4 regions of the Streptomyces sp. NPDC097595 genome follow, and region 4 is predicted to be linked to each of the others. Evidence: riboswitches for the same ligand, from Rfam matches in the RefSeq annotation. Region 4 holds a riboswitch; each other region holds the start of a gene.
The links. A riboswitch is a leader RNA that binds a small molecule or an ion and turns the genes downstream of it on or off. The one in region 4 is predicted to bind cobalamin.
Positions count from the first base shown of each region.

Region 1: it holds a riboswitch for cobalamin, as region 4 does, so the genes downstream of both, ACIQZN_RS01780 (prenyltransferase/squalene oxidase repeat-containing protein) here and ACIQZN_RS15915 (cobalamin biosynthesis protein) in region 4, are expected to answer to the same signal.
Region 2: it holds a riboswitch for cobalamin, as region 4 does, so the genes downstream of both, metE (5-methyltetrahydropteroyltriglutamate--homocysteine S-methyltransferase) here and ACIQZN_RS15915 (cobalamin biosynthesis protein) in region 4, are expected to answer to the same signal.
Region 3: it holds a riboswitch for cobalamin, as region 4 does, so the genes downstream of both, ACIQZN_RS25530 (ribonucleoside-diphosphate reductase subunit alpha) here and ACIQZN_RS15915 (cobalamin biosynthesis protein) in region 4, are expected to answer to the same signal.

Region 1 is NZ_JBIWCN010000001.1:408,470-415,513, reverse strand. It holds gene ACIQZN_RS01785 (hypothetical protein) at 1-937, opposite strand, end outside; gene ACIQZN_RS01780 (prenyltransferase/squalene oxidase repeat-containing protein) at 934-3,654, opposite strand; cobalamin riboswitch at 3,825-3,956, opposite strand; cobalamin riboswitch at 4,057-4,130, shown strand; gene ACIQZN_RS01775 (prenyltransferase/squalene oxidase repeat-containing protein) at 4,252-5,664, shown strand; gene ACIQZN_RS01770 (molybdopterin-dependent oxidoreductase) at 5,672-6,166, opposite strand; gene ACIQZN_RS01765 (molybdopterin-dependent oxidoreductase) at 6,314-7,044, opposite strand, start outside.
Region 2 is NZ_JBIWCN010000001.1:419,372-426,415, reverse strand. It holds gene ACIQZN_RS01835 (hypothetical protein) at 416-706, shown strand; gene ACIQZN_RS01830 (hypothetical protein) at 1,235-1,783, opposite strand; gene ACIQZN_RS01825 (IS3 family transposase) at 2,083-2,964, opposite strand; gene ACIQZN_RS01820 (transposase) at 2,961-3,302, opposite strand; gene ACIQZN_RS01815 (TetR-like C-terminal domain-containing protein) at 3,390-3,872, shown strand; cobalamin riboswitch at 3,938-4,157, shown strand; gene metE (5-methyltetrahydropteroyltriglutamate--homocysteine S-methyltransferase) at 4,326-6,644, shown strand; gene ACIQZN_RS01805 (hypothetical protein) at 6,669-7,044, opposite strand, start outside.
Region 3 is NZ_JBIWCN010000018.1:37,719-44,762, reverse strand. It holds gene ACIQZN_RS25550 (family 20 glycosylhydrolase) at 1-27, opposite strand, end outside; gene ACIQZN_RS25545 (GlxA family transcriptional regulator) at 117-1,091, opposite strand; gene ACIQZN_RS25540 (hypothetical protein) at 1,173-1,385, shown strand; gene ACIQZN_RS25535 (ribonucleotide-diphosphate reductase subunit beta) at 1,395-2,414, opposite strand; gene ACIQZN_RS25530 (ribonucleoside-diphosphate reductase subunit alpha) at 2,414-4,810, opposite strand; cobalamin riboswitch at 4,950-5,088, opposite strand; gene mctP (monocarboxylate uptake permease MctP) at 5,141-6,757, opposite strand; gene ACIQZN_RS25520 (DUF3311 domain-containing protein) at 6,754-7,008, opposite strand.
Region 4 is NZ_JBIWCN010000009.1:56,837-63,880, forward strand. It holds gene ACIQZN_RS15900 (class II aldolase/adducin family protein) at 1-203, opposite strand, end outside; gene ACIQZN_RS15905 (anion permease) at 336-1,601, shown strand; gene ACIQZN_RS15910 (hypothetical protein) at 1,634-1,867, shown strand; cobalamin riboswitch at 2,014-2,144, shown strand; gene ACIQZN_RS15915 (cobalamin biosynthesis protein) at 2,267-3,250, shown strand; gene ACIQZN_RS15920 (cobyric acid synthase) at 3,247-4,800, shown strand; gene ACIQZN_RS15925 (putative cobaltochelatase) at 4,797-6,818, shown strand; gene cobO (cob(I)yrinic acid a,c-diamide adenosyltransferase) at 6,818-7,044, shown strand, end outside.

The DNA.
Region 1 (7,044 bases), on a different contig from region 4:
CGCCACCGATGAGCACCACCAGGGCGGCGCCCGCGACGACCGGCAGCACCGAACCGGCGTCGTGGGGTGCGTCGGCGGTCGGTTCGGCGTTGAGTACCGGGGTCTTGCCCTTCGCGGCCGCCGCGCCCGCGCTCGGGGTGTCCGAGGGGGTGGGGGTGTCCGGCGGAGACGGTGACGGCGAGGGCGACTCGCTCTTCTCGGGCTTCTCGGACGCCTTCGGCTTCTTGGAGTGCGTCGGGGACGGTGTGTTCTCCTGGGTGGCGCCCTGCTCCGGGGCGGGTCCCGTGTCCACATCCGGCGGAAGGCCGGGCGCCTTTTCGGTGGAGGCGGGCGAACCGGCCCCACTGGGCTTGGTGTTGTGGGCCCGCAGCTGGTCGGGAGTGACCTTGGGGCGGCCCTTGGTTCCCCCGATGTCGGTGCCGCCGAAGATCCACAGGTCGACGCTGCCCGGCTTCGGCCGGTAGAGCATGGCGCCGAGCCGGCTGTACTCCCAGTCGTTGGCACCGGGGTTGGCGTGCCAGTACGACCAGTAGGCGGACGCCGGGGGCGTGAGGACGCAGTCCTCCTCGGACGTGGGCGGGAACTGCTTGCCGCTCTTGTAGCCGCTGAAGCCGATCCGGCAGATGAAGGCGGGTCCGTCGTGCCCGGTCCCCACCGTGCGCCAGCCGCCCTGGTTCAGCAGCTCGTAGCCGGTCGTCGGAGTCGTCCCGCAGGCCCGGTAGATGGGCCCGCCCCAGTGGCTGAAGTCGACGGCGAGGACCGCGCCCGACGTGGTGGTGCACCGGCCCATGGGCTGCGGGTCGGCCGCCGCCGGGGACGCGGTCGCGCCGAGCCCCGCGAGGGTGAGGCCGAGCGCGGCCACCAGGCGTGCGAGGGTGCGCAGGACCGGCCTCAGGGTGGACGGGCCCGGCCTCAGGGTGCGCAGGACCGGCCTCATCGTCCCGCTCCGGCCGCGACCCGGCGCCGGGCGGCGGCGACGGCCCACCAGCCGAGGGCGGTGAGCAGCACGGCGAAGGCCGCCAGCGCGGTGACCTGGACCCCGGTGGAGGCAAGGGCGCCGCCGTCACCGCCGTTTCCGCCGTCCGCGTTCACGATGCCGCCGCCCGAACCGGAGTCGTCGTCGCCGGGGGTGAGGATCTGCGGGGTGCCGCCGGTGTCGTCGGTGGGGGTGGCCTGGGCGGAGGTACCGTCGAGGCTGCGGTCCAGCTTCCCGAAGGAGATGCCGGTGGCGCCGCCCACGGCCTGGGTGGAGGCCCGAAGGTCGGAGCCCGGCTGGCCCTCCTTGGCGACCTTGAAGCCGCCGTCGCCGTTCTGCTGCCCGGCGAGGAACTTCAGCGCCGCGTCGATCTCCTTCTTGTACGTGTCCTTGTCGAGGGAGAGTCCTTGCACGGCGAGGGCCGCGGAGTTGACGGAGTTGCCCGCCGCGCCCGGGAATCCGCCGTCGGGCAGCTGCTTGGAGGCGATCCACTTCAGGGCCTTGCCGACCGCCGCGTCCGCCTGGTCCCCGCCGGCGAGGTCGAGGGCCATCGCGGCGATGGCGGTGGAGTCGACGTCGGAGTCGCCGGTCGGCGGGATCAGGCTCGGCCAGGCGCCGTTGCCGTCGTTCTGCAGGCTCTCCAGGTAGGCGAGCGGCGCCTTCGCGTTGTCCTTGTCCCCCGCGCGCAGCTGGGCCATGACAGCGAGCGCCTGCGAGAAGACGGACGGCGCGTAGGTGTAGGCGCCCTCGGCCGCGCAGGAGCGGTCCGGGGCGGTGCTCGCGGCGGGGCACACCGCCTTGTCCAGGGCGGCGATCAGGTCCTGCCCGGCGAAGTCGCGGGGGTCGCGTCCAACGGCCTCGGCCAGCAGCGCGGTCTTGCCGATCGATCCGCCGGCGGCGTACTCGGTGCCGGCGCCCGTCCAGTCGTTGACCGTCCGTCCTTCGCCGTCCTTGCCCTGGTCGTCCAGGAAGTCCACGATGCCGCGCAGCCTGGCGTTGTTCAGGCCGGTGGCGGCGAGCGCGTAGGCGCCGTCGATGGTCAGGCCGAAGTCGGCGCGCCCGGAGCCGGGGCCGACCGGGTAGTAGCGGCCCTGCTTGAGCTGCGCCGCGCCCGTGAGGTAGGCCACGCCCTTCTTCAGGTCGGGGCCCTTCCCGGGAGCCGGGGGCTCGGTGGTGGGAGGGGTGGTGGTCGGTGGGGTGGTGGGCTCGCTCTTCTCGGTGGTGAGCGTCGCGAGATCGGTACGCGCACCGGCGAGTACGGCGACGGGGGTCGCGTACAGGGTGGGGTCGACGGCGTCCTGGTCGTAGCCGAAGCCGCCGCCCTTGAGCTGGACGCGGGAGAGCCAGCCCTCGGCGGCCCCGGCCCGCTTCGTTTCGCCGAGCGCGCGCAGCGTCTGGGCGGCGTAGGCGGTGGTGATCACGTCACCGGTGGTGGACCCGGCGTAGCCCGGGAAGGCCCCGGTGTCGAGCTGCGTCTTCGTGAGGTAGTCGCGGGCCTTGGCGACGGCGTCGTCGTGGCCGCCCGCCGCGTGCAGGACGAGTGCGATCAGCCCGGTGGTGCCGGCGTCGCCCTCGCAGCGCTCGCCCGGCTGGATGAGGATGCTGGTGATGCCGCCGTCCTTGCACTGCACCTGGACCAGCCGGTCGACCGAGGCGGTGTCCGGCTTCTCGCCGGCCCGCAGGAGGGCGAGGACGGCGCGGGCCTGCTCGTCGGCGTAGGTGATGCCGCGGATGTCTCCGGGGGCGGTGCAGCCGTCGCCGGGGGCGCGTTCCGTGCACACGTTGCCGGTGAGGTCGGCGATCAGGTCGCGGCCGCCGAAGGAGTGCGCGTCGCCCTCGGTGGACTCCGCGAGCAGGGCGAGCCGGGCGGCGGCCGCGGTCGCGAGGGGCTGGTCCTTGCCGTTGGACGAGACGTAGTCGTCGACGTGGGCGGCGAGGAACGAGGTGACCTTGTCGAGTGCGTCACTCCTGCCGTCGGCGGCGGCCAGCGCGTACGCGGTCTCCGTCGTCAGGAGGTAGTTGGGGGTCTCGGCGCCCTCGTCCACGATGCGTTCGCCGTCGGTGAGGCCGTCCTTCAGCCAGCTCGCGGCCGCGGCGACGTCCACCCTTCCCGGTGCCCCGGTCGGTTCGCCGCTCGGGTCGGGGCTGGACCCTCCTCCGGGGCGCACGTCGTCGGGGCTGAAGGTGGGCCTGCCCGTGGTGCCTTCGACATCGGTGCCGCCGTAGACCCAGGCGTCGACGTCGCCGTCCTTGAGCTTGCGGCTCATGGCCCCGTACTGGCTGTAGGACCAGTCGTCCTGTCCGGCCGAGGCGACCCAGTAGGACCAGTACGCGGTGGCCTGCGGGGTGAGGACACAGGCTTCCTTGTCCGGAGTCGGGTACTGCGTACCGGAGTTGAAGGCGCCGTACCCGATGCGACAGATGAAGGCGGGTCCGTCGTGCTGGGTGCCCTCGGTGCTGAATCCGCCTTCGTGCAGCAGCTCGTAGCCGGTGGTGGGGGTCGTGTCGCAGCCGCGTTGGACCGTGCCGCCGAAGGGCCCGAAGTCGACGGCGACGACGGCGCCCTTGGTGGCGGTGCAGTCGGCGGCCGGGGCCGCCGCGGCGCGCTGGGCGCCGGGCAGGAAGGCGAAGCAGACCGCGGCCAGGAGGCCGAGTGCGCAGAGCGCGGCCGTGAACATGCCCTGACGTCTTCGTGCACCTGTGTCCGGGCGCTGCATGGTCCCCACCGGGCCCCCTCGGGTGTGGCCGATGCGGGGGTACGAAGACGTGGCAGCAGTACGCCGCCCGAGTTCCGCAAGGAACCGCGCGTCGTCACGGGGCGCACCACGCCGTAGTCCGCGACGGCGTCTGTTGCTGTGGAACAAGCTCCAGGTACTCCGGCTCACCCGGCCAGGCCGGGTCTACGGTTGCGGGTCAGCGCCGGACTTCGACCGGCTTCCCCTGGAACAGCTTGCGTATCGGAGCGAGTGGAGCATGCGTTCGTACGGTCCGTCAAGGCCGCCCCCGACGTGACGCCGAGGCGCACCGGGGCCCTGTGGCGGACCCGCCCGGCGTCGGGTACTGTCCCGCACTGCCGAGTGGGGGAACCCGGTGGGAATCCGGGGCTGACGCGCAGCGGTGTGGGGGCTTCTACCGCCTCCGAGCCCGAATGCCCAAGCGGTGATGGCTATCTGGAAGTCGGTCCACGCGTTCGCGGACGGCGGCCAAGTCCGCTGCGTGCGCTCGAAAGGGCCGGCCACCGGGCGGGTCGGCGTCCCTTCACCCTGGAGCACGCCATGCCCCGTCCCGCCCTTGTCCACCGCACCGCCCTCACCGCGGTAGCCGCGCTGGGCGCGTTCGCGCTCACCACCCTGCCGGCCGCGGCGACCGCCACGCCCGCGCAGATCGCCACGTCCAAGACGAACGGTGTGACGTACCTCAAGTCCCTTCAGCAGTCCGACGGTTCGTACGCGGGCACCGGTCTGTCCAACGAGTGGGCCTTCAGCGCGCTCGCGGCGGCGGGCACCGCCGCGGTGGACGTCACCCCCGGTGGCGACGCGACCAAGAACGCGCGGACGGTGTACAGAAACCTCCTGGCCACCAGCGCCTGGCCGTCCGCGTCCCCGGTCGTCACCGACTACGAGCGGGCCGCGCTGAACGCCTACGCGGCCGGAATCGACCCCGCGCGCGTCTCGGCGGCACGCAACCTCGTCGCGGACATGTACCGCTACTGGCAGACCGCCGAGCCCGGCTATTTCGGCCCCTCCGCCAACTTCAACGGCACGGTGTTCGCGGCGCTCGCCCTGAACGGCGCCAGGACCACCAGCGGCCAGATACGCGTACCGCAGTCGCTGCGCAACGCGGTGATCACCCGTATCCGGGCCAACCAGCACGACGACGGCGGCTGGAACTACAGCAAGGCCGAGGGCGATCCGGGCGCGCTGGCCGCCGACAGCGACATCGACATGACCGGGGCCGCGATGGCCGCGCTCTGCGTGTCGGGCGTCGCCAACACCGATCCGGACATCGTGCAGGCGAAGACGTTCCTCAAGGGCAAGCTGATCGCCAACACCGGTGCGTTCGAGGCCATGTTCGGCGTCAACACGGACTCCAACGGCTGGGCCGTCTCCGGGCTCAACGCGTGCGGGATCAACCCCCAGACCGGTGACTTCCTCACCAGCAAGGGCAAGACCCCGGTCGACTTCCTGATCAGCCAGCAGTTCAACCCCGGTGGCGGATTCAAGTACCTCCCGACCGACACCGGCCCGCAGGCGTACGCGTCGATCGACGGGCTGCGCGCGGTGGCGGGCGGCGGCTTCACGGCGACCCCGCCCACGCCGGTCACCTCGGGCGCACCCCAGTGGGTGGGCCAGACCTCGCTGACCTCGGGCACCGCGACGTCCTTCGCACTGACCGTGGACGACGGCACGGGCAGCCTGAAGGTGTGCTCCGTCCCGCTCACCCCGACCGGATCCACGACCACGCTCGGAGCGGTTCTCGACGCGGCCACGAGTGCGGCCACCCCGTCCGGCTGCGTCAGCGGGGTCACCCCGTCCTCCGGCACCGGACAGCTCACCTCGCTCAACGGCAAGGCCAACAGCGGCTCCAACACCTGGAAGGCGAGCGTCGACGGCTCGGCCTTCACCGCGGCCGCCCGCAACCGCTCCATCGGCGTGGGCGACACGATCGCCCTGAAGTGGGGCGCCTGACACACCGTCACACCACCGCGGGGACGGACTCCTCGCGGTGGTGGTGGCCGAGCCAGATGCCGGTGACGGCGCTGACGTAGCGCGCGCCGCACCGGTCGGACGGGACGACGAGCTGGGTGCCGGACTCGTCCAGGTCGTGGCCGTCCATCCGGGTGGCGAGGAGGACCGGCGCGTTACCGAAGTCCGCGTCGATCTCCGCCCAGGACAGCACGGTGTGGTGGCCGTCGCCGCCGCTCACCGCGAGCAGGAGGCGCGAGCGCTCCTTGCGGCGGAGCGGGGCGAAGCGGGGCAGGGTGGCGGCCACCACCTCGCGCAGCAGCGGTCCGGCGAACGCATGGCGCTGGGGGCCGGAGGTCGCGCAGTCGAAGACGACCTCGGCCCGGTGCTGCTCCCAGTCGCGCCGCAGCCGGGCGACGGACAGGGTGACCGGATCGGCCAGGTCGCCCCAGAGCGCGAAGGTGCCCGCGGGCGTGGGGTGCGGGGCGGTGCTCGGTCGGTTCATCGTCGGTCCCCTCGCGGCGGTCGGTGCTGCGGCTGCGCGCAGTGATACCCGACCGCCGGAGCGGTGAACCGCGATTGCCATGTCAGGTCGCCTCTTCGGCTCGCATTTCTGAGCTATGTACGAGTACGGGCCTGGCAAGGTCCTGGTCTATCGGCCGACGCCCTCCGCCCGCCGGTGCAGGGCCCGCCAGACGCGGTCGCGGGTCACCGGGAGCTCCGTGAAGCGGACGCCCGTGGCGTCCCGCAGGGCGTTGGCGAGCGCGGGCGCGACCGGGTTGAAGGGGCTCTCGCTCATGGACTTGGCGCCGAGCGGGCCGATCGAGTCGGAGGTCTCCGTGAAGTGCACCTCGGTCCGGGGCACGTCGGCGTACTGGGGCAGCCGGTAGCGGCGGAACGCGGCCGTGGTGACCCTGCCCCGGTCGTCCACCCGGACGGTCTCGAAGAGCGTCGCGCCCAGCGCCTGGGCCACCCCGCCCTCGACCTGACCGCGACACTGCATCGGGTTCATGACCTTCCCGGCGTCGGCGGCGTGGACGCTGCGCAGGATGCGGATCTTGCCGGTGCCGGGGTCGACGGCGATCCGGAACCACTGCGCGTTGAAGGCGACCGAGCGCGGCGAGCCGCCCCAGTGCCCGTCGGCCGCGAGCTCGTCCGCCGCGCCGAGGGCGTGCCCCGCCTCGTACAGCTCCTTGAGCGTGACGAGCCGGCCGGCGCAGTCGACGGACTCCGCCCCGAGCACGCACAGATGCCGGGCGACTCCGGTGTGGCGGGCGGCCAGGGTGCGCAGGCGCTGTTCCAGGGAGGTCGCGGCGAGGAGCACCGCCTTGCCCGCGACGACGGTGCCGGCCGAGCCGAAGGCGCCGGTGTCGTGGCGGACGA
Region 2 (7,044 bases), on a different contig from region 4:
GGCGCCTGTTGAAACGATCGCCCGGGAATGTGCGGGGACACACCCTGACCGGATACTGACTTCACTGATGACCCATCAGGCATGCAGGAGGTCCCTCTGCACACGGACGGCGTGCGGACGTGGGACGCATCACCGACCTCTCAGGCACCGACATCGCTCCGGTTCAAGGAACGCGACCCCCTTTTGACCATCAGGGCGCGATGCTCGACCGCTCCGAGAGGTGAGCTCGTCAGGTACCAGTCGTCCAGGCCGCACGGCAGCGTGGAACTCGCGAGCAAGGCGCGTCAGCGCCGGCGCCGGCCCGCCCGGGCTGAAGCCGAGGTCACGCGCCCCTGCGCACTTGCGTGCGCCGCTCCTCCATTTCGCACTGTCCCACCGCTGGCGAACCGACCTCGCACACCGTGAAGGAGAGCCGTTGACGCCGACTGAGGAAGTGCTCCAGGATCTGGCTCAGCCCTCGAACGTCTCCGTCCAATCCGATGACGCACTGGTCGGCAAGGTGAAGGCCGCCATAGCGACGGACGACAAGAAGCGGAAGGAGAACGAGGACGAGCAGCTCAGCCCCCACATAGGACACGATCTAAGCAACCATGTAACGTACTGCGAGCCGTCCCAGGGAATGCGTTCACAAGCTTCATCAATTCCAAAAATAATAGGAGCCGCGGCAGGAATGCCGCGGCTCCTATTATTTACTTCTTTCTCGTGAGGTAGTAGGTATCCCGCACATCGGGATCCGACGTCAAGAAGAACAGGCGAAGTTCTCCCTTCTCACCTCTATTGATCCCAATGTCCCAAACCGCCTCTTTTGGCGGAGGTTCCGTGCGAGATGCGGCATCGTTTGGATTGAGTTCAGTCGCCGACCTCGCGCCTTCAGCCAAAGAACCCTTTTTCCCTTTACTGATAGCCGAGGTCGCCTTGACCTGAATCACCCACCCATCCCCTACGGTGTTCCCGCCTCTGTACGCTCCGGGCTCCAACAGGCGCCAGGACCCCGGACCCGACATGCGCCAGGCATCGTCGAAAGCGAACTCCTGCCCGTCAAGCTTCTCCACGACCGCGCGGTGCTCGGGCTGCAGTTTCAGAGAACTACCCTTCCAACCCGCCCAAGTCCCGTATATATCAGCGGCAGTCACCTTGACGGGGGATGGGGGCGGGTCGGTACGACTATCCACGCAGGAACTGAGAGTCAGCACCCCGACACATGCCATTGCGAGTCCAGCGGCTGGCACGTGTCTCACCGCTCAGGCTCCCGCATCACGATCTGCTCACTCCACCGAAAGGTCATCTTCATATCTCTTTGTCCGTTTGGAAACAACGCCCCGGTACGATTAGACAATGCCATGGCCCCTGGATCCTTAGCACCGCCTTCGTAGCCCTCCTTGGAAACCCCTCGCGTCAAGGACTTCTTCGTCATCATATTCGTGAGGATGAACTCCACCTTCCCCCTCTTGGACTGCTTATCGTATCCAGTCACTGTGGCTTTGAGGTTGAAGGAACCAAGGACGGCGCGAGTGGCACCTTCCGAGTTATTCGGGGAGTCACCGACGAACAATTGTGCGGCAGCGGATGACAATTCACCTGCCATCAAGTCAGTGAGGGATAGATTATTCATCGCCGCCCCATATTTGGTCTTGTAATCGAGGCCCTTGATAGTCTCACCGATTTTCACCCCCTTGCGATGTGCCAGGTAATCACGCACAACCGACAACCATATGTGACGCTTCACACCTTCTGTTATCTTGTCGTTTTCGTCGAACTGGTACGCCAGTGGTGTCGCGCCCATGAACCACAGCGCTACCAGCTGAGTGGCAGTCGGATTGAGTATGGCTTCGGCGTCTGGAAAGGATATTCCAGAGCGATAAGCTGCTGTCGCTCGCCTCCCCAACTCGTCCTGGCGCGGGCTGCTGCCGCCGTAATCACAGCTGTAGTAGCAGCCGTTCTTGCCGGTGCCTCCGGGGGCCTTGCCGGCGTCCTTGCGCTGCTCGCCTGTGCGTAGCTCGCTGTGGCCAGTCCCGTCATCGGTGAAGAGACCGGAGGGGTCACTGAAGGTTGACCTGACCCCTTTGGGGCCGACACGTCCGATTATGCCGCGAGTGTGAGGGGGTGGCTTCTTCGTTGCCGTTCCTCGTGCGGCGTCTGGTAGCCGATGGCTGAGTGGAGACGGCGGTGGTTGTAGTACGTGATCCACCGGAACGTGTCCGCCCTGGCCTCGGCCCTCGTCGGCCAAGCCTCCCTTCCTATCTCGGTTTTGAGGCTGCCGAAGAAGGACTCTGCGGCAGCGTTGTCGTAGCAGGATCCGGTCCGGCCCATCGACTGGCGTATGTCCAGCTCACGGCAGGTTTCCCGCATGAGCCTGGACGTGTACTGGCTGCCGCGGTCGGTGTGGAAGATCGCGTTGCCGGCCGTGTGGCCCTGGTGATGGGCCATGCGGAGAGCCGCTTCGGTCAGTTCCGCCTGCATGTGATCGCCGATCGACCAGCCGACCAGTTCCTTCGTGCACAGGTCGATCACCGTCGCCAGGTAGAGCTTGCCTTCCCCGGTGGGCAGCTCGGTGATGTCTCCGACGAGTTTCAGACCGGCCATCGGAGCGGTGAAGTCACGCATGACCAGGTCCTTCGCCGGCACCGCTTTCCTGTCCTGGCGGGTCAGCGACTTGCGTCGCCGCCTGGAGACGCCCTGGATGGCGTGCTCGCGCATGATCCGCGCGACCCGTTTCCTGTTCGCCGTGACGCCCCGGCGGTGCAGGGCCCGGGTCACGCGCAGGGCACCGTAGGTTCCCGACGAGGCGTCGTGGACCTGCCGGATCTCCGCGAGCAGGCCCTCGTCCGAGGTGTTCTTCGCGTCTCTCGCGGGCTGCCGGTTCTTCCATCCGTAGTAGCTGGATCTGTCCCATCCCAGCAGGTCACACACCCTTTTGACCGGGTGTTCCGCGCGGATCTCGTCGACGAAGCGGTAGCGGATCACTGCCCCGTCTCCCGTGCGAAATAGGCGGCCGCCCTCTGCAGGATGTCGATGTCCTGCCGGGCATGCGCCAGCTCGTGGTTCCGCTCGGCCAGCAGCCGGTCCAACTCGCGGACCTGCGCTTTCAGCGCTTCGACCTCCCGGCTCACCGCGGCATCACCGCCGTCGTTGCCGGCAGCCTTGCGCCTCCGGCCCAGCTCACGCTCCACCCACGTGCCCAGCGTCGCCTTATGCACGCCCAGCGACCGCGCGATGTCCGCAACCGGCCGCTCCGGCGAGGAGAGCACCAACTCGACCGCGTCGTTCTTGAACTCCTCCGGAAACTGCTTGCCACGAGCCATGGCCGACCACTTCCACCCGCAGGCCGCCACGCGACCTGCCGTTCAGGTGTCGGCATCGAAGGGGTCACTTCAGCACTGGCCGACACCGTGGACGCCGCCTGGGCCGCCGCCCCCGTCGACGACCCGGCCGCCCGGATCGAGGCATGGGCCACCGCCTTCCGGAGCTGGGCACTGTCCCACCCGGAGGGCTTCCGCCTCATCTACGGCGACCCGGTCCCCGGTTACCGGCCGCCCGAGGGCGGCGCCGCCCCGGATGCCGCCCGCCGGGTCTGCACCGGCATCACGGCGCTCGCCGCCGCCGCGTGGCCGCACGCCGAACGCCGCTACCGGGACAGCGACTTCGAGTGGTCCGACTTCGATCCCGGTCTGCTGGACAAGGTCCGCCCCGCTTTCCCCGGCCTGCCCCCGGCCGCCGTGGCCCTCGCCCTGCGCATCTGGAGCCACCTGCACGGCCTGGTGTCCCTGGAGGTCTACGGTCACATGCAGCGGCAGGCCCTCAGCCCGGAGAAGCTCTTCCGCGAGGAACTGTCCCAGCTCATCCACTCCTTCGTCCTCGCCCCACGGAGCTGAGGACCGGCCGAGGACCGGCGGAGGCCGGCGTGAGACGGGTGTCCCTCCACCCGGCGGCACCACGTAAGGTGGCCGCAGCAGCTGGTTCGCCCCGTCCGCCAGGCGGGGTGTCGCAAGAGGGAACCCGGTGGGAATCCGGGACTGCCCCGCAGCGGTGAGCGGGAACGACCGCCGTCATACGCACTGGGCCCGGGACGGGTCTGGGAAGCGACGGCCAGTAGGTGTCCTCCGGTACGGAGGGCGTGCCCGCGAGTCCGAAGACCTGCCAACTGCCCGCGCACGGACCATTCCGTACGCGGACATTCCGGTGACCTCGTGGGCGGGTCGGCGTACACACCAGACGGAGCAACCGCGCCGCGCCGCGCGAGGACCGTGTCCGTCGGGTCGTCGTCACCTTCGCGCTCTCGTCCCGTCTCCGGGATCTCAGGGATTCATCTCGCGAAGGAGATCTCCGTGACATCCAAGTCCGCAGCCGCGGCAGCACGCGCCACCGTGTACGGCTACCCCCGCCAGGGCCCCGACCGGGAGCTCAAGAAGGCCGTCGAGGGCTACTGGAAGGGCCGCGTCAGCGCGGACGCCCTCCGGCAGACCGCCGCACAGCTCCGGCACGACAACCGGCAGCAGCTCGCCGACGCCGGCATCCAGGAAGTCCCCACCGGCGACTTCTCGCTCTACGACCACGTCCTGGACACCACCGTCATGGTCGGCGCCATCCCCGAACGCCACCGCGAGGCCGTCGCGGCCGACGCGGTGGACGGATACTTCGCCATGGCGCGGGGCACCCAGGACGTGGCGCCGCTGGAGATGACCAAGTGGTTCGATACGAACTACCACTACCTGGTCCCCGAGCTCGGCCCCGGCACCGTCTTCACCGCGGACTCCACCAAGCAGGTCGCGGAGCTCAAGGAGGCCCTGGCCCAGGGCCTCACCGCGCGGCCGGTGCTGGTCGGCCCCGTCACCTATCTCCTGCTGGCCAAGCCGGCCCCCGGTGTGCCCGCCGACTTCGAGCCGCTGACCCTGCTGGACCGGCTGCTGCCGGTGTACGCGGAGGTGCTCGCGGACCTGCGCGCGGCGGGGGCCGAGTGGGTGCAGCTCGACGAGCCGGCGCTCGTCCAGGACCGCACCCCGGCCGAGCTCAACGCGGCCGAGCGCACCTACCGTGACCTCGGCGCGCTCACCGACCGGCCGAAGCTGCTCGTCGCCTCCTACTTCGACCGGCTGGGCGAGGCGCTTCCGGTCCTGGCGAAGGCCCCCGTGGAGGGCCTGGCGCTGGACTTCACCGAGGCCGCCGCCGCCAACCTCGACGCCCTCGCGGCCGTGGGCGGACTGCCGGGCAAGCGCCTGGTCGCCGGTGTCGTCAACGGCCGCAACATCTGGATCAACGACCTCCAGAAGTCGCTGTCCACGCTCGGCACCCTCCTCGGGCTGGCCGACCGCGTCGACGTGGCCGCCTCCTGCTCGCTGCTGCACGTGCCGCTGGACGCCGCCGCCGAGCGGGACATCGACCCGCAGATCGTCCGCTGGCTGGCCTTCGCCCGGCAGAAGACCGCGGAGATCGTCACCCTGGCGAAGGCCCTCGCGCAGGGCACCGGCACCATCACCGGTGAACTCTCCGCCAACAAGGCCGCGCTGGCCTCCCGCGCCGGCTCCCCCCTCACCCGCGACCCGGCCGTGCGCGCCCGGGCCGAGGCTGTCACGGACGCGGACGGCCGCCGCTCCCAGCCGTACGCCGAGCGGGCCGCGGCCCAACGGGCTCACCTGGGGCTGCCGTTGCTGCCGACGACGACCATCGGCTCGTTCCCGCAGACCGGCGAGTTGCGGTCGGCGCGCGCCGACCTGCGGGCCGGGCGCATCGACACGGCGGGTTACGAGGAGCGCATCCGGACGGAGATCCAGGAGGTCATCGCCTTCCAGGAGAAGACGGGCATCGACGTCCTGGTGCACGGCGAGCCCGAACGCAACGACATGGTCCAGTATTTCGCCGAGCAGCTGACCGGGTACCTCGCCACCCAGCACGGCTGGGTGCAGTCCTACGGCACCCGGTACGTGCGTCCGCCGGTCCTCGCCGGGGACATCTCGCGCCCCGAACCGATGACGGTGCGCTGGACCTCGTACGCCCAGTCGCTGAGCGACCGCCCGGTCAAGGGCATGCTCACGGGCCCGGTCACCATGCTCGCCTGGTCGTTCGTCCGCGACGACCTGCCGCTCGGGGACACCGCCCGGCAGGTGGCCCTCGCCCTGCGCGACGAGGTCGACGACTTGGAGGCGAGCGGGACTTCGGTGATCCAGGTGGACGAGCCGGCGCTGCGCGAGACGCTGCCGCTGCGGGCCGCCGACCGGGCGGACTACCTGGCCTGGGCCACCGAGGCGTTCCGGCTCACCACCAGCGGCGTGCGCCCGGACACCCAGATCCACACGCACATGTGCTACGCGGAGTTCGGTGACATCGTCCAGGCCATCGACGACCTGGACGCCGATGTCATCAGTCTGGAGGCCGCCCGCTCCCACATGCAGGTGGCCCGCGAGCTGGCCGCCCACGGCTATCCGCGTGAGGCGGGTCCGGGCGTCTACGACATCCACTCGCCCCGCGTCCCGAGCGCCGAGGAGGCCGCCGAGCTGCTGCGTACGGGGCTGAAGGCGATCCCCGCCGAACGGCTCTGGGTGAACCCCGACTGCGGCCTCAAGACGCGCGGCTGGCCCGAGACCCGCGCCTCGCTGGAGAACCTGGTCGCCGCCGCCCGTACCGTCCGGGCGGAACTGCCCGCCTCCTGAACGGGGTTGCCGGGGGCCGGGACGTCATCCGCGTCCCGGCCTGCGGCCGGCCGCACCCGGGTCGAACGCGTACAGGTCGAGGATCTCCGGCATCGGGGCCGCGCCCGGGCCTCCCGCGCTCACCCAGGCTATGACGTCCTCGGTCGCCTCGGAGTCGTTGACCAGGCCGAGCCACACCGGCCTGGCCCCGGCGCGACGGGCCTCGGCCGACGGCTGTACGACGATGACGTTGGCCTGTTCGCACACGTCCAGGCACTCCGAGACGCGCACCGGGACGGCCGAGCGCAGCCGCGCGGTCTGGGCCCGGTGGTCGCCCGGCACCTTGACCGTGCCGCAGCAGCAGTCCCGGCACACCGTCACCCTGCTGGGTGCGGAAGCCGTTGCGGCAGGGGTGGTTGAT
Region 3 (7,044 bases), on a different contig from region 4:
CCTTCGTCTTGCCTTCAGCATGTCCATGGCACCGACCCTGACGCGCGCGAGAAGGCCCGGTCCATGGACAGGTCGCGCGATCGGTTGGACGAATGATCGGATGTACCTCGCTCGCCTCAGGCCGCCTCGGTAATGGCGGACGGCCCCCGGAAGGTGCGCCGGTACGCCTGTGGCGTGGTGTCCAGCGCCCGTACGAACTGGTGGCGCAGCGCCGCCGCCGTCCCGAAGCCGGTCCGGTCGGCAATGGTGTCGACGGTTTCGTCGGATGTCTCCAGGAGATGCTGGGCGAGCAGGACGCGCTGGCGCAGCAGCCAGCGGTACGGAGTGGTCCCGGTCTCCTGCTGGAAGCGGCGGGCGAAGGTGCGCGGCGACATGTGGGCCCGGTCCGCGAGCTGTTCGACGGTCATCTCGCGGTCGAGGTGGCGCTCCATCCAGGCCAGCGTGTCTCCCACGGTGTCGCACCGGGTGCGCGGCAGCGGCCGCTGGATGTACTGCGCCTGCCCGCCGTCCCGGTGCGGCGGCACCACCATCCGCCGGGCGATGGTGTTGGCGGTGGCCGGCCCGTACGCCTGGCGGACCAGGTGCAGGCAGGCGTCGATCCCCGCCGCCGTCCCCGCCGACGTGGTGACCGGCCCGTCCTCCACGTACAGCACGTCCGGCTCGACGGCGGCCTCGGGGAAGCGGCGGGCCAGGTCGTCGGCGTGCCGCCAGTGCGTGGTGCAGCGGCGGCCGTCCAGCAGCCCGGCCGCGCCCAGGAGGTAGGCCCCCGAGCAGACGCTGAGTACCCGGGCGCCCCGCTCCACGGCCCGGCGCAGGGCGGCCAGCACCTCCTCGGGGAACTCGCGCTCCCCGAAGCGGCTGCCGGCCGGTACGGCGACGAGGTCGGCCTCCTCCAGCCGGTCCAGGCCGTAAGGGGTGTTGATCGTGAAGCCGGCGTGGGTCCGCAGCTGGGGCCCCTCGCCGGAGACCACCGCGAAATCGTGCACCGGCAGGCCCTCGTCGCTGCGGTCGAGGCCGAACACCTCGCAGACCACGCCGAGTTCGAAAGGGTTGACGTCATCGAGCATCAGGGCGGCGACATTGTTCAGCATGGACCCAGTGTGGCAGTAATTCGATGCCCTATGACAGTCCTGCCACTGCCGCTTCTTCGCCGGAGCGAGGACAGTAGAGGCATGAACACATTCCAGAACTTCCTCGGCATTTCCGCACTTTTCGCCCTCGTCCTGCTGCCCGCCCTGGTCGGCATGGCCCGCGAGCGCCGCATCGACCGCGAGCTGCGCGCAGCGGAACAGGACCGGAGCACCCGCCCACCGCAAACGGCGGACGCCGCGCGGCCGGTGGGGGCCGCACGGCGTCCGTACGTCAGGAGCTGGGCCAGAATCTAGCCCTTCCGCCTAGAAGTCGTCGTCGAAGCCGACCGTGCCCTCGACGGCCACCTGGTACGCCGACGGGCGCCGCTCGAAGAAGTTCGTGAGCTCCTGGACCCCCTGGAGCTCCATGAACGAGAACGGGTTCTGCGATCCGTACACCGCAGGGAAGCCCAGCCGGGTGAGCCGCTGGTCGGCGACGCACTCCAGGTACTCGCGCATCGACTCGGTGTTCATGCCGGGCAGCCCGTCGCCGCACAGGTCGCGGCCGAACTGCAGCTCCGCCTCGACGGCCTCCTTCAGCATGTCGGTGACCTGCTGCTCCAGGGCGTCGTCGAAGAGCTCCGGCTCCTCCTTGCGGACCGTGTCCACGACCTCGAACGCGAAGTTCATGTGCATGGTCTCGTCGCGGAAGACCCAGTTGGTGCCCGTGGCGAGGCCGTGCAGCAGCCCGCGCGAGCGGAACCAGTACACGTACGCGAAGGCGCCGTAGAAGAACAGTCCCTCGATGCACGCCGCGAAGCAGATCAGGTTCAGCAGGAAGCGACGGCGGTCGGACTTCGATTCCAGCCGGTCGATCTTCTCCACCGAGTCCATCCAGCGGAAGCAGAACTGCGCCTTCTCGCGGATCGAGGGGATGTTCTCCACCGCCGCGAACGCCGCCGCGCGGTCGTCCGGGTCGGGCAGGTAGGTGTCGAGCAGCGTCAGATAGAACTGGACGTGCACGGCCTCCTCGAACAGCTGCCGCGACAGATACAGCCGCGCCTCGGGGGAGTTGATGTGCTTGTACAGCGTCAGCACCAGGTTGTTCGCGACGATCGAGTCACCCGTCGCGAAGAACGCCACGAGCCGCCCGATCAGGTGCTGCTCGGCGGGCGTCATCTTGGCGAGGTCCGCCACGTCCGAGTGGAGGTCGACCTCCTCCACGTGCCAGGTGTTCTTGATCGCGTCCCGGTAGCGCTCGTAGAAGTCCGGGTAGCGCATGGGGCGCAGGGTCAGTTCGAAGCCCGGGTCGAGCAGGTTCTTCTCGTGGTTGACAGCGGTCATTACTGGCAGGCCTCGCAGGACTCGGGGTTTTCCAGGGAGCAGGCGATGGCGTCCGCGTCGGGAGCCTGCGCCTGCTGTACGGGGATGGGGGCGGCGGCCGACGCGGCCCCGGACGCGGCACGGGCGATCCGGGTCGCCGGACGCGACCGCAGGTAGTACGTCGTCTTCAGGCCCTGCTTCCAGGCGTACGCGTACATCGAGGAGAGCTTGCCGATCGTCGGCGTCTCCAGGAACAGGTTGAGCGACTGGCTCTGGTCGAGGAACGGGGTACGGGCCGCCGCCATGTCGATCAGGCCGCGCTGCGGGATCTCCCACGCGGTGCGGTACAGCGCCCGCACGTCCGCCGGAATCCAGGCGAAGCCCTGCACCGAGCCGTTCGCCTCGCGCAGCGCCTCACGCGTCCGCGCGTCCCACACGCCGAGCCGCTTCAGCTCGTCCACCAGATAGCCGTTGACCTGGAGGAACTCGCCGCTCAGGGTCTCCCGCTTGAAGAGGTTCGAGACCTGGGGCTCGATGCACTCGTAGACACCCGCGATCGAGGCGATCGTCGCGGTCGGGGCGATGGCCAGGAGCAGCGAGTTGCGCATCCCGGTCTTCGCGATCCGGGCCCGCAGGGCGTCCCAGCGCTCCGGCCAGTTCACCTCGGTGTCGTAGTGGTCGGGGTGCAGCACCCCGCGCGCGGCCCGGGTCTCGGACCAGGCGGGCAGCGGACCGGACCGCTCCGCGAGGTCGCAGGACGCCTCGTACGCGGCGAGCATGATGCGCTCGGCGATCTTCGTGGAGAGCGCCCGGGCCTCGGGGGAGTCGAAGGGCAGCCGCAGCTGGAAGAAGACGTCCTGGAGCCCCATCGCGCCCAGGCCCACCGGCCGCCAGCGGGCGTTGGACCGGCCGGCCTGCTCGGTCGGGTAGAAGTTGATGTCCACGACCCGGTCGAGGAAGGTCACCGCCGTCCGCACGGTGGCGTCAAGACGCTCCCAGTCGATCGAGCCGCCGTCCACGAACGCGCCGAGGTTGACCGAGCCGAGGTTGCAGACGGCCGTCTCGCCGTCGTCGGTGACCTCCAGGATCTCGGTGCACAGGTTCGACGAGTGCACGACCCTGCCCGGCTCGGCGGTCTGGTTCGCGGTGCGGTTGGAGGCGTCCTTGAACGTCATCCAGCCCTGCCCGGTCTGCGCCAGGGTCCGCATCATCCGGCCGTACAGCTCGCGGGCCGGCATGGTCTTGCGGGCCAGGCCCTTCGCCTCGGCCGCCCGGTACGCGGCGTCGAAGTCGTCGCCCCACAGGTCGGTCAGCTCGGGCACGTCCGCCGGGGAGAACAGCGACCAGGCTCCGTCCGCGTCGACGCGGCGCATGAACTCGTCCGGGATCCAGTGCGCCAGGTTCAGGTTGTGCGTGCGCCGCTGGTCCTCGCCCGTGTTGTCGCGGAGCTCCAGGAACTCCTCGATGTCCGCGTGCCAGGTCTCCAGGTAGACCGCGGCGGCGCCCTTGCGGCGGCCGCCCTGGTTCACGGCGGCGACGGAGGCGTCCAGCGTCTTGAGGAACGGCACGATGCCGTTGGAGTGGCCGTTGGTGCCCCGGATCAGCGAACCGCGGGCGCGGATGCGGGAGTACGAGAGGCCGATGCCGCCCGCGTGCTTCGACAGCCGGGCCACCTGGTGGTAGCGGTCGTAGATCGAGTCCAGCTCGTCCAGCGGCGAGTCCAGCAGGTAGCAGGAGGACATCTGCGGGTGGCGGGTGCCGGAGTTGAAGAGCGTCGGCGAGGAGGGCAGGTAGTCCAGCCGGCTCATCAGCCCGTACAGCGCCGCGACCTCGTCCAGCGCCCGCACGGAGTCGTCCTCGGCGAGCCCGGCGGCGACCCGGAGCATGAAGTGCTGGGGGGTCTCGATGACCTGGCGGGTGAGCGGGTGGCGCAGCAGGTAGCGGCTGTGCAGGGTGCGCAGCCCGAAGTACCCGAAGCGGTCGTCGGCCCCGTCCGCGAGGGACCGTTCGACCAGGGCGTCCAGGGCGGCCGCGTGCAGCGTGACGAACGCGGCGGTGCGGTCCGCGATCAGGCCCTCGCGGTGGCCCACGGCGACCGAGGCGGAGAACGAGGTGGCGCCCTGCCCGGCGGCCTCGTCCGCGATGGTGCGGGTGAGCAGCCGGGCGGCGAGCCGGGAGTAGGCGGGGTCCTCGGAGATGAGGCCCGCCGCGGCCTCGGTGGCCAGCGAGCGCAGCTCCGCCTCGTCCGACCGGGCGTTGCGGCCGCGCAGGGCGGCGGCGGCGACGCGACCGGGGTCGGTGTCGGGCAGGTCGGCGGTGAGGTCGGTCAGGGTCCGCAGCAGTGCGGTACCCGGTCCGTCGCTCGCGGTCCCCGTTGCTTCGGCCGCTGAAACCGGATCGGCTGGCGCGATGGTCACGTGGTGCTCTCCCTCGCTCGGCTCTGGGCCGGCGGAGAGCGGGGGCAGCCGGGCAGGAGCGGGCCCGGGCGGGGCGGCACTCCGTGCGGCGTCCACCGGCCCATCCACGAGGCCCGGACGTCTGGGCATCCGGTTCGGTCGAGCCGGATGCGCTGTCGGCAGGTCCTCGGACTCCACGGGTGCGCGAAAGCGCACCGAATACACCGTTGCGGGACAGTTCCGGATTCACACCGGATTCCCCTGCGGCGACAGCGAGCACGAGCATACATGTGGGGGCCGCCCTGTCGGGCAGCCCCCACATCTTGTGTCGCGTGGCGTAAAGGTGTGCGGTCAGTGACCGCCCGGCGCTCCCGCCGTGGCCGGCGGCAGCTTCTCCTGGACGCCCGGGTCGCCCGCGTCCGCGGTGTAGTCGCCCGGGGAGGTCTCGTCGATCCCGGCAGGCGCCTTCACGGCGTTCAGGACGAAGGTGAGGACGACGACGACCACGACGTTCAGCACGAACGCGGTGAGGCCGATGTAGCCGATCTCACCGAGGCCCGGGATCTCCTTGGAGGACCCGCCGAAGTGCTTCTGCGTCGGGCTCGCGACCCCGTACGCGGCAGCCGTACCGTAGATCATGCCGACCGCCCAGCCGGCGAGTAGCGCCCAGCGGTGGAACCACCGGGTGAACAGGCCGCCGACCAGGGCCGGCATCGTCTGGAGGATCCAGATCCCGCCGAGCAGCTGGAAGTTGATCGCGACGGTCTTGTCCATGGTGAGGACGAAGGCGAGGGCGCCGACCTTGACCAGCAGCGACACCAGCTTGGAGACCTTGGTCTCCTGCTCGGGCGTCGCGTCCGGCTTCAGGAAGTCCTTGTAGATGTTGCGCGTGAACAGGTTCGCCGCGGCGATGGACATGATCGCGGCCGGTACCAGGGCGCCGATGCCGATCGCGGCGAAGGCCACGCCCGCGAACCAGTCGGGGAACATGTTCTCGAACAGCTGCGGGATGGCCAGCTGGCCGTTGTCCACCTTGACGCCGGCGGCGATCGCCATGAAGCCGAGCAGCGCGAGCAGGCCCAGCATCAGCGAGTAGAGCGGCAGGATCGTGGTGTTGCGGCGGATCACCTCACGGCTGCGGCTGGAGAGCGTCGCCGTGATCGAGTGCGGGTACATGAACAGCGCCAGCGCGGACCCGAGCGCCAGGGTCGCGTAACCCCACTGGCCGGCCGCGGCCGGTGCGAGGCCGCCCGCGCCCGCCTTGGTGAACTTGTCCTGGGCGGAGGCGAAGATGTCGTCGAAGCCGCCGAGCTTGATCGGGATGTAGATGATCGCGACGGCGATGACCAGGTAGATCAGCCCGTCCTTGACGAACGCGATCAGCGCGGGCGCCCGCAGCCCCGAGGAGTAGGTGTACGCGGCGAGCACCGCGAACGCGATCAGCAGCGGCAGGTCCTTGACGAACCAGTTGGTGTTCTCGCCGCCGCCGACGCCCATCACGTCCAGCACCGCCTGGATGCCGACGAGCTGGAGCGCGATGTACGGCATGGTGGCGAGGATGCCGGTGACCGCGACGGCCAGCGACAGACCCTTCGAGCCGAACCGGCCGCGGACGAAGTCCGAGGTGGTGACGTACCCGTGCTTGTGCGAGACCGACCACAGGCGCGGCAGGAAGGTGAAGATCAGCGGGTAGACCAGGATGGTGTACGGCACCGCGAAGAAGCCGGAGGCGCCGGCCGCGTAGATCGCCGCGGGCACCGCGACGAAGGTGTACGCGGTGTAGAGGTCGCCGCCGAGCAGGAACCAGGTGACCCAGGTGCCGAACGACCGTCCGCCCAGGCCCCATTCGTCGAGGGTGGCCTCGTTCTCGGCCCTGCGCCAGCGGGCGGCCAGGAAGCCCATGACCGTGACGGCCAGGAAGAAGAAGATGAAGACGCCGAGCGCGACGCCGTTCACGCCGTCCTTCATGCCGACGCACCCCCCTTGCGGGCGCGCTGGTCACGCTGCCACAGCTTGTAAGCGATCATGGTGAGCGCGGTGGAGATCAGCACCCAGAGCATCTGGTACCAGTAGAAGAACGGGATGCCGATGAAGGTCGGGTCGATCTTCGCGTACGAACTCACCCAGAGCATCGCCACGAACGGCGCGATGAGACACAGGGCGATGACCACCCGCAACGGCGTGACCGTCGGTGGCTTTCCTTCTGGTTCTTCCGCCATGGCGGCGACTCCGTCCCCTCGCTGATCACCTGTAAT
Region 4 (7,044 bases):
CCTTCCGGATCGACGCCGGTCAGGTCCTCGGGGCGCAGCCGGTCGTACGGCACTCCGCTGGGCGTGACCAGCACCGTGTCGCCGACCCGCAGCGAGACGTTTCCGGAGGTTCCGACGACCAGTCCCTCGGCCGCCGTGCGGCGCGCCGCGGCGACGACCGCCTCCCATCCCCGGGCGATCGCGTCGTGCCGTCCGTCACTCATCCGAAGATCCTTTCCGGGCCCCGCCCGGCCACCGTCGCGGGGGTCACCGCAACGCCCTTCTCAGTTCATCTTCCGTTCACTCAAGTTGCCTACGTTCCACGTGCCAATGACGTCGAACGATTGCCTGGGTAAATGGAACACATCACGCTGCTGCTCGCGATAGTGATCGTGACAGCTCTAGTGTTCGATTTCACGAACGGTTTCCACGACACCGCCAACGCGATGGCCACGACCATCTCGACCGGCGCACTCAAACCCAAGACGGCGGTCGCGATGTCCGCCGTTCTCAATCTGGTCGGCGCGTTCCTGTCCGTGGAGGTCGCCAAGACGATCTCCGGCGGGATCGTCAACGAGGACGGCCTCAGAACCGAGGTCATCTTCGCGGCGCTCGTCGGCGCCATCCTGTGGAATCTTCTGACCTGGCTGGTCGGGCTCCCGTCCAGCTCCTCCCACGCACTGTTCGGCGGCCTCATCGGCGCCGCGGTGATGTCCGCCGGCTGGTCGTCGGTCAACGGCGGCACCGTCGTCACCAAGGTGCTGCTGCCCGCCGTCGCCGCCCCGATCGTGGCCGGCGCGGCCGCGCTCCTGGCCACCAGGCTCACGTACCGGATCGGCGGGAAGATCCGTAACGACGCCCAGGAGAAGGCCACCGCCAAGGGCTACCGGGCCGGCCAGATCGCCTCGGCCGGGCTCGTCTCGCTCGCCCACGGCACCAACGACGCGCAGAAGACGATGGGCATCATCACCCTGGCCCTGGTCACCGGTGGGGTCCTCTCCCCCGGCTCCAACCCGCCGGTCTGGGTCATCGTCAGCGCCGGCCTGGCCATCGCGCTCGGCACGTACCTCGGCGGCTGGCGCATCATCCGCACCATGGGCAGCGGCCTGACCGAGCTGAAGCCCCCGCAGGGCTTCGCCGCCCAGACCAGCGCGGCCACCGTCATCCTGGCCTCCTCGCACCTCGGCTTCTCCCTCTCCACCACGCAGTCCTGCTCCGGGGCCGTGATGGGCGCGGGCCTCGGCCGTAAGGGGGGTGTGGTCCGCTGGTCCACCGCCACCCGGATGTTCGTCGCCTGGGGCCTGACCCTGCCGGCGGCCGGTCTGGTCGGTGCGGGCGCCGAGTTCCTGACGAAACAGGGCACCTGGGGCGTCGTGGTCGTCGCGGCCCTCCTGATCGCCGGCTCCGGGGCGATCTGGGTGCTCTCGCGCCGCAAGCCCGTCGGCCACGGCGATGTCGCACCCGGCACCGAGGACACGGCCCCGGCCGAGCCCGCCGGTGTCGTCACCCAGGCCATCGCGGCCGTGAGCCCGCCGCCCACCGTGGCGCACGACCTCGCCGCCACCATCCCGGCGCCCGCCGCACCCGTCGCCGCCGATCCGGCCCGACCCGCCACGGTCTGACAGACCCCGGTACTCCGGTAAGGACACCCCGTATGAACATCGACTGGGCAGCTCTGGGCACCGTCTTCGGCGTCTCCCTCGTCGCCACCGTCGCCCTGGTGGGCCTCTTCACGCTCGGCATCGTCGGCCTCTCCAAGCAGCCGGAAACGGCCGCGCAGGGCGGTCCGGCGGGCTCCTCGCTCCTGTTGGCGCGCGCCGGGGCGTACGTCTGCTTCGGGCTGTGCGCGGCGGCGGTCGCGTACGGCATCTATCTCATCGTCGCCTGACGCGACACCCGCTCCATCGGGCCGGACGCACCTCGTGCGCGTCCGGCCCGATGTGCGTCCGCCCCCACCCTGCCGTCGCAGGTCAACGGCGAGTTGACGGGCGTTCGCGGGGCGTGGTGGACTGCCGGAGCCATTACGGCGACAGCAGAGGAAGCCGGTGCGAATCCGGCGCGGTCCCGCCACTGTCACCGGGGAGCGGTCCCCCACCGCACGTCACGGCCCGCGCGAGCGGGCTGGAAGACCGGGGGAATCCGCCGATCCGGAAGCCAGGAGACTCTTGTCGCCGTCACGTCGAACCAGGGCGCGGACCCTGAGTGAGGACATATCGCCATGCCCGGCTGCCGTGCGCCCCTCTCCCCACAGCCTCTGTCGGCGGACTCCGGTACGGCCGGCTGAACCGTGCGTGCCGATCGCATCTACGCGTACGGCGCCACCGCCGGCCTGATCGGCGACCTGCTGCTCGGTGACCCCCGCAGGGGCCACCCGGTCGCCGCCTTCGGGCGGGCCGCCGCGGCCGTCGAGGACCGGCTCTGGCGCGACCACCGCGGCCGGGGCGCCCTGCACACCCTGATCTGCGCCGGGGGCGCCGCCGCGGGCGCCGCGCTCGCCGCCCGCGCCCTGCGCCGCCACCCCGCCGCTTCCGTGGCCCTGACCGCCGCCGCCACCTGGTCCGTCGTCGGCGGTACGTCGCTGGGGCGCGAGGCCCGGGCCATCGGCGGGGCGCTCGACGCGGGGGACATCGAGCTGGCCCGGGAGCGGCTGCCGCACCTGTGCGGGCGCGACCCGCAGGCGCTGGACGGCCCCGGGATCGCGCGCGCCGTGGTGGAGTCCGTCGCCGAGAACACCTCGGACGCGGTGGTCGGCGCCCTCGTCTGGGGCGCCCTCGCCGGGGTCCCCGGGCTCGTCGGATTCCGCGCCGCCAACACGCTCGACGCGATGGTCGGCCACAAGTCGCCGCGCCATCTGCGGTACGGCTGGGCCTCGGCCCGGTTCGACGACCTCGCGGGCTGGCCCGGCGCCCGGCTCACCGCCCTGCTCGCCGTGGCCTCCGGCGGCCGCCCCCGCGAGGCCGTTCGGGCCTGGCGGGCGGACGCCGCGACCCACCCGAGCCCCAACGCGGGGCCCGTGGAGGCCGCGTTCGCCGGGGCGCTCGGCGTACGGCTGGGCGGGACCCTCGCCTACGGCGGCCGCGTCGAGCACCGGCCCGTGCTCAACGGGGAGGCCGGGCGCGCGGTGGAGACCGGGGACATCGAGCGCGCGGTGCGGCTCTCGCGCCGGGTGGGCGTGCTCGCCCTCGGCGTCAGCGTGGCCGCCCGGCTGGGCGCGGGGGCGGTCGCGCGCCGGGCCCGCAGACCTCGTACACCTGGACGGAGAACGATATGAGCGGCGGACTGCTGGTCGCCGGGACCACATCGGACGCGGGCAAGAGCGTCGTCACGGCGGGCATCTGCCGCTGGCTGGTGCGCCGGGGCGTGAAGGTCGCCCCGTTCAAGGCGCAGAACATGTCGCTGAACTCCTTCGTCACCCGCGAGGGCGCCGAGATCGGCCGGGCCCAGGCGATGCAGGCCCAGGCCGCCCGCGTGGAGCCGACCGCCCTGATGAACCCGGTGCTGCTCAAGCCCGGCGGCGACCGCTCCAGCCAGGTCGTCCTGATGGGGCGGCCGGTCGGCGAGATGAGCGCCCGCGGTTACCACGGCGGGCGGCAGGAACAGCTGCTGTCCACCGTCACGGACTGCCTGGAGCAGCTGCGGAGCACGTACGACGCGGTGATCTGCGAGGGCGCGGGCTCGCCCGCCGAGATCAACCTGCGCCGCACGGACATCGTGAACATGGGCATCGCCCGCGCGGCCCGCTTCCCGGTCGTGGTGGTCGGGGACATCGACCGGGGCGGGGTCTTCGCCTCGTTCTTCGGCACGACGGCGCTGCTCGCTCCGGAGGACCAGGAGCTGATCGCGGGATATCTGGTCAACAAGTTCCGGGGCGACGTCTCGCTGCTTGAGCCGGGGCTCGACATGCTGCGGGACCTGACGGGCCGTCCCACGTACGGAGTGCTGCCCTTCGCGCACGGGCTCGGCATCGACGAGGAGGACGGGCTGCGGGTGTCGCTGCGCGGCACCGTACGCGAGTCGACGGTCGCCCCGCCGCACGGCGAGGACGTCCTGCGCGTCGCCGTGTGCGCGATCCCGCTGATGTCGAACTTCACCGATGTGGACGCGCTGGCCGCCGAACCGGGCGTCGTCGTCCGCTTCGTGGACCGGCCCGAGGAGCTGGCCGACGCCGACCTCGTCATCGTGCCGGGCACCCGGGGCACCGTGAAGGCGCTCGCCTGGCTGCGTGAACGCGGCCTCGCCGAGGCGCTGCGGCGGCGCGCCGCCGAGGGGCGGCCGGTGCTCGGGATCTGCGGCGGCTACCAGATCCTCGGCGAGCACATCGAGGACGACGTCGAGTCGCGCGCCGGGCAGGTCGACGCGCTCGGGCTGCTGCCGGTGCGCGTCCGCTTCGACCGCGAGAAGACCCTCGCCCGGCCGACCGGCGAGGCGCTCGGTGAGCCCGTCGAGGGGTACGAGATCCATCACGGCGTCGCCGATGTGCGCGGCGGTGAACCGTTCCTGACGGACGGCCGCGGCACCCCGCTGGACGGCTGCCGGTCCGGGGCCGTCTGGGGCACGCACTGGCACGGTTCGCTGGAGAGCGACGCCTTCCGCCGCCGGTTCCTGGCCGAGATCGCCCGGCTCACCGGCCGCCGCTTCGTGCCCGCGCCCGACACCTGCTTCGCCGGTCTGCGCGAGGAACAGCTCGACCGCCTCGGCGACCTGATCGAGGAACACGCGGACACCGACGCGCTCTGGCGGCTCATCGAGTCGGGCGCGCCGACCGGTCTGCCGTTCATCCCGCCGGGAGCGCCCGCCATCCCCGTCAAGGAGGCCCTGTGAGTACGCCCTACCCCTTCACCGCCATCGTCGGCCAGGACGACCTGCGGCTCGGGCTGCTGCTCAACGCGGTCAGCCCGGCCGTGGGCGGGGTCCTGGTCCGTGGCGAGAAGGGCACCGCCAAGTCGACCGCCGTACGCGCGCTGGCCGCGCTGATGCCGGAGGTCGCCGTCGTTCCGGGGTGCCGCTTCTCGTGCGACCCCGGCGCGCCCGACCCGGCGTGTCCGGACGGCCCGCACGAGGACGCGGCCGGCGTGTCGCGGGCGGCGCGGACCGTGGAGCTGCCGGTCGGCGCCTCCGAGGACCGGCTCGTCGGGGCGCTCGACATCGAACGGGCCCTCGCGGAGGGCGTGAAGGCCTTCGAACCGGGCCTGCTCGCGGACGCGCACCGCGGAATCCTGTACGTGGACGAGGTCAACCTCCTCCACGACCATCTGGTGGACCTGCTGCTCGACGCGGCGGCCATGGGTGCCTCGTACGTGGAACGCGAGGGCGTCTCCGTACGGCATGCGGCGCGGTTCCTGCTCGTCGGGACGATGAACCCCGAAGAGGGCGAGCTGCGGCCCCAGTTGCTCGACCGGTTCGGGCTGACCGTCGAGGTCGCGGCGTCCCGGGAGACGGACCAGCGGGTGGAGGTCGTGCGGCGGCGGCTCGCTTACGAGGACGATCCGGCGGGCTTCGCGGCGCGCTGGGCCTCCGAGGAAGCGGAGTTGCGGGACCGGATCACGGCCGCCCGTGCGCTGCTGCCCGACGTGGTGCTCGGCGACAAGGCGTTGCGGCAGATCGCGGCGACCTGCGCGGCCTTCGAGGTCGACGGGATGCGCGCGGACATCGTCATGGCCAGGACCGCGACCGCGCTGGCCGCGTGGGCGGGGCGCACCGACGTACTCGCCGAGGACGTCCGGCAGGCGGCGCTGCTCGCGCTCCCCCACCGGAGGCGGCGCAACCCCTTCGACGCGCCGGGGCTCGACGAGGACAAGCTGGACGACACGCTGGAGCAGAACGGCGGCGGGGACGACGAGCCGGAGCCGGACGGGCCCGGTGACGGCGGTGGCGGCGGAGATGGCGGCGGGCTCCCGCCGCAGGGGGACGGGCCCGACACGCCGCCCCGCACCGAGGACGCCGCCGACGACACGCCCGGGGCGCCCGTGCCGGGCCAGGGCGGTGAGCAGCAGCCCGTACGGGCCGGGGAGCCGTTCCGTACGAAGATGCTCAGCGTGCCCGGTCTCGGCGAGGGCGCGGCGGGGCGGCGGTCCCGGGCGCGCACCGAGCACGGGCGGACGACCGGTTCGCGACGGCCCGAGGGCGCGCTGACCAAGCTGCATCTGGCCGCGACGGTCCTGGCCGCCGCCCCGCACCAGCGGGCACGGGGCCGGTCCGGGCGGGGGCTCGTGGTGCGGCGGGACGATCTGCGGCAGGCGACGCGGGAGGGGCGCGAGGGGAATCTCGTGCTGTTCGTCGTGGACGCCTCCGGGTCGATGGCCGCCCGGCAGCGCATGGGCGCCGTGAAGGGCGCGGTGCTGTCCCTGCTGATGGACGCGTATCAGCGGCGCGACAAGGTCGGGCTGGTCACCTTCCGGGGCCGGGACGCGGAGGTGGCGCTGCCGCCGACCTCGTCGGTGGACGCGGCTGCGGCCCGCCTTGAGTCGCTGCCGACGGGCGGGCGGACCCCGGTGGCCGCCGGGCTGCTGAAGGCGCACGACGTGCTGCGGGTGGAGCGGCTGCGCGACCCGTCCCGGCGGCCCCTGCTGGTCGTGGTGACGGACGGACGGGCGACCGGCGGGCCGGACCCGGTGGCGCTGGCCGCGCGCGCGGCCCGGCTGCACGCGGCCGAGGGCATCGCGTCGGTCGTCGTGGACTGCGAGACGGGCCCGGTACGGCTGGGGCTCGCGGCGAACCTCGCCGCCGACCTGGGCGGCACCGCCGTCACTCTGGACGAGCTGCGCGCCGAATCGATCGCCGGGCTGGTCAAGGACGTCCGGGGCGCGGGCCTCGGGCACACCGACAGGAGGGTCGCGTAATGCCGCAGGGACAGCCGGAGAGCGTGCCGGACGACGGACTCACCACCCGGCAGCGGCGCAACCGGCCGCTGCTGATGGTGCACACCGGCATCGGCAAGGGGAAGTCGACGGCGGCCTTCGGGCTCGCGCTGCGCGCCTGGAACCAGGGGTGGCCCATCGGGGTCTTCCAGTTCGTCAAGTCGGCGAAGTGGAAGGTCGGCGAGGAGAACGCGCTGAAGGTCCTCGG